Regions from separate parts of the Chryseobacterium sp. DZ-32 genome, predicted to be linked through region 1. Evidence: riboswitches for the same ligand, from Rfam matches in the RefSeq annotation. Region 1 holds a riboswitch; each other region holds the start of a gene.

Region 1 (2,204 bases):
AGCAGGAACAGTGATTGTAGGCTGGCAGGATGAATCAACTGGAACAAGAAGCGGAGCAAAATGGCAGGATGGAGTGGAAAGTTTTATTACAGATAATAATGGGAATCATGTAGGAGAAGCAGGAGGAATTTCTGCTGACGGAAATACAATAATAGGTTCGGCAAATCCTAATCCTTATGTATGGAATGCTGTGAGCGGACTTACTTATATAACGCATCCTAATGCTTCTTTCAGCTTCAAAGGAGGTGCCACCGGGATTTCTGCTGATGGGAAAAAAGTGATCGGGTATTACAGAGCATTTGGGGCTCCTCCCATGTCAGGAGAAGGCTTTATCTGGACCTCTGCCGCCGGGAGAATTAACCTGAATGATTATGCGGCATCTTTAGGAATTGCCACTAATGGAGTAACAATGGGACTTCCTCTTGCAATTTCACAGGACGGAAAGAAAATTGCCGGGTCAGGGACGAATGCTTCAGGGCAGATGATTGCTTTTTACCTGGATACTTCTGAATTTTTATCGGTGAGTGATGCTGTGAAAGAGAAAAACAATATAGGTATCTATCCTAATCCAGTGGCTGACATCCTGTATTTTAAAGGAAAAGGAAAAATAGAGAAAGCAGAAATTTATAATATGGTTGGACAAAAGGTAAAATCATTGGATACTGTAGAAGGACAGATTGATGTTTCATCCCTGTCAAAAGGAGATTATATTTTACAATATTCAGTAAAAGGAGTACAACAGGAGCCTTATAAATTTATTAAAAAGTAACATATATAAATAGTAAAGTAGTGGGATGAATGGCTGTTTTCAATATTGAAAGCGGCCGTTCTTTTTTGTGTATATAACAAAAGGATAGCATATTTTGTATAGAAAAGTCTGGTTTTTGGCAAATACATATAAAAAACTATCTTTGCAAAAATTTTGGTTTCCAGTATTTTGGAATGAAAAGGGAATCGGGTGTAACTCCCGGACTGTCCCCGCAACTGTAAATCGCAACACAAGTTTCTGCAAAACGCCACTGTGTAAAAACGGGAAGGAGCAGAATGCGAAAGTCAGGAGACCTGCCAGGATTATAATTAAAAACATATTGCTTTCGGAGGAAAAGTAAAAAAGTATGGATATAAAAAGATCTTTAGTACTGCTTTTTTCATCTTATGGGTGTTTTCTTTTTGGACAAGAGAAAACTATTGACACTATTTATGTCTTCGACAACCAGATGAACAGGGTGAAACTTTTTCATCCCGTAAAAACAATTACAACAGAAGATGCTGAAAAAAACTCCGGTAATCTTTCGGAGCTTCTGAGGTTTCAATCGCAGGTTTTCATTAAAGAAAATGGCCGTGGTGCTGTTTCTTCGCCTTCTTTCAGAGGAACAACTGCCCAGCAGACTGCATTCGTATGGAACGGAATTAATATCAATTCTAATTTTTTAGGCCAGGGAGATATCAATAATATTGCTTTGTTCGGCTATGATCAGATCGGTATCAAAGCGGGTGGAGGAAGTGTAGTGTACGGAAGTGGTGCCATCGGGGGAAGTATTCACCTGAATAATACTCTTGATTTTAATAAAGGCTTCCATGGTTCTTTATTCTCTGAAGTGGCTTCCTTTAATACCTATAATAACTTTGTAAAAGGTTCTTACAGCAATGATAAGTTCAGTTTTAAAGCCTCCGGAAATTATTCTGTAAGTGAAAATGATTATAAGGTAAGCGATCTGAATTACATCAACAGAAACGGGAATTATTACAATACGACGTTCAATGTAGGAGCATCCTATAAAATTACAAACGATCATAAGGTTTCGTGGCAAAGCCAGTTTTTTGATTCTTCACAGCATTATCCTGTATATGAGGAAACGGGAACAAAAACAAAATATACAACTCAAAGTGTAAGAAGTCTTCTTTCTTGGGACTGGAACAAAGCGAAGTTCAGTAATTCCCTTAAAGCAGCCTATACGGAAGAGAATTTTCAGTATTTCGGTTCGTTAAACCAACCTAAATCCAGTGGAGGAACCGGGAAAAATTATATCTTTAAAAATGATTTTAATTATTTCCTGAATTCAAAATGGAATTTTAATATCATCGGAGAATTTCAGATTAATAAAGGAGAAGGGTACGAGAGCGGAATATCCAATGTCAGCAGGAATATAGGTTCTGTTTCAGGATTATTGCGGTATTTTGCAACAAAAGATCTGCGTTTTGAA
Region 2 (2,204 bases), on a different contig from region 1:
GGAAATCAAAATCTCCGGAAATATTGTAACATTCCGCAACTTCTTCAATTTCTAAAATTTCTTTTACAAAATCATACCCCACAGACCGGTCATGAATTTTAAGTTTGATCTGGCAAAACACCGTAAATCCACGGTTCAATTTTTCAGCATCAAGAACTGCCGCATATCTTTTAACAAAACCTTCCTGTTCAAGCCTTTTTACCCTTTCGAAAACCGGTGAAGTAGAAAGGTTCACTTCTTTAGCGAGCTCTTTAACGGTAAGTTTGGCGTTTTTCTGGAGGAGCCTGAGCAGCTGTACATCCTTATCATCGAGTTGTTCCACAGAATATTATTCTTTTAAATGATTAAAACAGTCAAATATAAAGAATTATATGCTTTTATTTTTACTTTATGAAGTTTAATTTGCTTAATTATTTGTTTTATATTGTGTTTTTATTCTGTATTACTAATTTTACACAAAATTAAAAACTTTTACTGACAACCTTTGTTAAAGGTAAAAGTACAGTTCTTTACAGATACTTCATCAAACAGGAAAGGTTTTACTTAAGGTAGATTAATAGGGAATCGTGTGCAAATCACGAGCTGTCGCGCAACTGTAAGTAACCCACCAAAAGTTTCTGTCCTTGCAGATCCACTGCCAAAAGCGGGAAGGATGACAGAAACTGTTACAAGTCAGGAGACCTGCCTTTACTGAATTGACAATGCTTTCGCGGGCTGAAGCTTTGGGTCATACAGATGATATATCAGATTTTGTATTTTCTTATGAAGGGAAATACATTGTCTGCTATGTCACTATTTTCCTGAAACTTTTTCTGCAAAACATAACGAAGCATTTTAAAGAACTTCCCAATAAGTTTAATTAAAAAGTTTAAAAAAATGCAAACTCACATTCTTGGCTATCCGCGTATCGGTAGCAAAAGAGAACTCAAAAAAGCCTGCGAGCAGTACTGGTCAGGTAAAATCCTTTTGGAAGAACTTCTGAACACCGGAAGAACTCTCTGCAGTCAAAACTGGAATATCCAGAAAGAAGCAGGAATAGATCTTATCCCATGTAATGATTTTTCATATTATGATCAGGTATTGGATATGAGCCTTGTAGTAGGTGCCATTCCAACACGGTACCATGAAGTGGTGCTTAAAAAAAACAATACTGAGCTGGATCTTTACTTTGCCATGGCGAGAGGCTATCAGAAAGATGGATTGGATATCACTGCCATGGAAATGACCAAATGGTTCGATACCAACTATCATTACATCGTTCCGGAATTTTATAAAAATCAACAGTTTAAGCTGAGCTCAGATAAAATTTTCAATGAATTTGCAGGAGCAAAACAAGCTGGAATCAATGCGAAACCGGTTATTATCGGACTGGTTTCTTATCTGTTATTAGGAAAAGAAAAAGAAGAAGGATTTGATAAACTGGATCTGGCCGGAAATCTTCTTCCTGTTTATACAGAGATTTTAACCAAACTTCAGGAGCAGGGTGCAGAATGGATCCAGTTTGATGAACCTTTTCTGGCATTGGATTTAACAGAGAAAGCCAAAGAAACTTACCGTTATGTGTATGCCGAAATCAGAAAACGTTTCCCGAAACTGAAATTTATTGTGGCTTCCTATTTTGACGGATTAAAAGACAATACTTCACTTGCCGTTTCACTTCCTGTCAATACATTGCATGTTGATCTGGTTAGAAATCCTGAGCAGCTGGATGATATTCTGAATGTTATTCCGGACAGTCTAAACCTTTCATTAGGACTGGTTGACGGTAGAAATATCTGGAAAAATGATTATGAAAAATCCTTGTCTTTCATCAGAAAAGCTGTTGAAAAATTAGGATCTGAAAGGATTTTCATTGCACCATCATGCTCATTGCTTCACTCACCTTGCGACCTGGATTTTGAAACCAATCTTAACCCGGAAATTAAGAACTGGCTGGCTTTTGCCAAACAAAAAGTGGCAGAAGTTGTAATGCTTAAAGAGCTGGCTTCCGGAACGGAAAATGAACAGATTTTTGAAGCATTTGAAGAAAATAAAAAAGCAATTGAGAGTAGAAGAACTTCTTCTCTTATCCATAATAATGAAGTGAAGCAAAGAGCCAATGCTGTTACTGAAAAAGATGCTCAGAGAATAAACACCTTCAAAATCCGTAAAAAAGAGCAACAGGAAGTATTGCAGCTTCCTTTGTTCCCCACCACTACGATCGG
Region 3 (2,204 bases), on a different contig from region 1:
AACAGTCTGCGTATAAGGGATTCATTATTTCTGACCATAATTATCAGGAAGTTCTTGATATTTCACACCAAATATTTCTTTTGCGTGAAGGCTATCTGAAACAAATACAAGATTTAAATGAACTGCAACGGTATAATTATCTTCCGAAAAGCATTTAATTTATATATTTGAGGGATCAAAAAAATTTCATGATGACTTTCATAAACAAAGTATTCTATTTATCTGCTTTCAGTATCTTATCTGTTGTCTTTGTAAAAGGACAAACTAAAGTTCCTTTTGGAGTGGTAAAAGCTGAGGAAGGATATGCCAACGTACGTGTACATAAAGACGACTACCGAAAAATTGTTGATAAGATCCGTATGCGCAAAGGTGATGTATTTGTTTATGTAAAACCGGCTCCGGGAGAAACAGAATGGATCTGGATCAAATATCCTGAGAAACAGGATGACGACAAGCCTTTTGTGCGTTATGAAACTCTTGATAAAGAAGGAATGGTGAATAAAGGACGTATTGCTTATGTAGACCAGCTTCCCGCCTATACTCCATCCAAATCCAAAAATGGAAGATCCCTTATTTTTACCGATAATTCCGATCCTAAAATCCCTACCGCCCAAAGAAGCAAAGTAGTCATTGATATTTACCCTTCCAATGCAGGATACCGTAAAAAGGAAAAAGATGCAGATGGAAAAATTCTTACGATTGATAAAGTAAAACCATGGGGAATTGGAAATGACCTTCCTGAGGGAATGACCGAAATCAAATCCATCAGAGTACAGCAGCCCGGAAGAGGATCTGTTTTTGTAAGGGAAGCCATCAAAAACATGTTCCAGCCTACCATGGATTTTGAGAACATCGGGGTAACTTCTCTCGACAATGATAATATTTTCCTTTATATGATCAATGGTTCAGGGGAAAACAGATATACAACACTCTGGACAATTAAGAAGGGAAGAGTAATCAGCCAGATTATTTATCATAATCCGGAATAAATTCATTATTTTTGCATTCGAAAAGTTTTTACGCTTATTCATCACAGAAATTGGTTCTGCATCACTGCAGATTAAAAGGGAACCGTGTGAAAATCACGGACTGTCGCGCAACTGTAAAGTAACTGAAGTCTTTATCAAAGATCCACTGTGCGAGGCATGGGAAGGAGATAAATGATGTTACAAGTCAGGAGACCTGCCTTTTTCTTAAACATGTAACTTTCGCGATTTGAAGTTGTATTGATCTGATGGATTGTTTCAGGAATTCTATAAGTTCCTGTCATTATTCTGTTGTTTTAGTATCATTTCATTTCGCTTTAATTAATAATGATATATGACTACAGAAGAAAGAATTGAAGCATCCGAAACCAGAATCTTTAAAGCGGTTTTCCCAAACACAACCAATCATTACGATACCCTTTTTGGAGGTACTGCCATGCAGCTGATGGACGAAGTAGCTTTTATCACCGCAACCCGTTTTGCCAGAAAAAGAGTGGTAACCGTGAGCAGTGATAAGATCGATTTCAAAAAACCTATTCCTGCCGGAACTATTGTGGAACTGATCGGGAAAGTTTCCTACGTGGGAAAAACCAGTATGAAGGTTAATGTTGAAATTTACACTGAACAGATGTACTCCTATGAAAGAGAAAAAGCTATTGTCGGTGATTTTACTTTTGTAGCCATCGACGAATTCAAGAAACCAATCCAGATACTATAAACAATAAAGCTTCGGGCGGCCTTTGGCCGCCCGAAACTTTAAATATTTTCATTGACATTATTTCAATACCTTTTCTGTTTCCAGACTTCTGTTCAGTAAAAGTTCAAAAGCCTCTCCCATTTCGTCCGATGCTCTGCTGATTGCATTTTCAAGCATATTCCGGATCTGTCTTTCCGTCACTCCGGCTTCTGTCCAGCTCTTTCCTGTAGTATGGGAATTTAAAATAAACGGCATAATTCTATCGATTCCACAGGCAAAAATAGCATCCGGAGTTTTCTCTTCTTCAAACTCCAGCCACAGGTTAAAAAATTCTGTACGTAAAGGCTCATCCAGAATTCCAAAGATCTTTTGGGCTGAAGCTTTCTCTCTTTCAAACTTTCCGACCATAGCTTTTTCATCAAAAATAAAAGTGTCTCCGGCTTCTATTTCCACAAGATCATGAATGGAAAGCATTCTTATCACCCTTAACAAATCAATATCAGCACGGTTTTTAGCATACG

What was found. A riboswitch is a leader RNA that binds a small molecule or an ion and turns the genes downstream of it on or off. The one in region 1 is predicted to bind cobalamin.
Region 2: linked by a shared signal. The riboswitch ahead of metE (5-methyltetrahydropteroyltriglutamate--homocysteine S-methyltransferase) and the one ahead of AC59HC_RS18945 (TonB-dependent receptor plug domain-containing protein) in region 1 are both predicted to bind cobalamin.
Region 3: linked by a shared signal. The riboswitch ahead of AC59HC_RS15650 (acyl-CoA thioesterase) and the one ahead of AC59HC_RS18945 (TonB-dependent receptor plug domain-containing protein) in region 1 are both predicted to bind cobalamin.

Annotation. Positions count from the first base shown of each region.
Region 1 is NZ_JCAIOM010000019.1:70,977-73,180, forward strand. Features, by position in the region: gene AC59HC_RS18940 (T9SS type A sorting domain-containing protein) at 1-769, shown strand, start outside; cobalamin riboswitch at 907-1,084, shown strand; gene AC59HC_RS18945 (TonB-dependent receptor plug domain-containing protein) at 1,116-2,204, shown strand, end outside.
Region 2 is NZ_JCAIOM010000005.1:37,617-39,820, reverse strand. Features, by position in the region: gene AC59HC_RS06815 (Lrp/AsnC family transcriptional regulator) at 1-322, opposite strand, end outside; cobalamin riboswitch at 518-703, shown strand; gene metE (5-methyltetrahydropteroyltriglutamate--homocysteine S-methyltransferase) at 877-2,204, shown strand, end outside.
Region 3 is NZ_JCAIOM010000013.1:117,662-119,865, reverse strand. Features, by position in the region: gene AC59HC_RS15660 (ATP-binding cassette domain-containing protein) at 1-158, shown strand, start outside; gene AC59HC_RS15655 (hypothetical protein) at 189-989, shown strand; cobalamin riboswitch at 1,024-1,204, shown strand; gene AC59HC_RS15650 (acyl-CoA thioesterase) at 1,321-1,704, shown strand; gene AC59HC_RS15645 (HD domain-containing protein) at 1,762-2,204, opposite strand, start outside.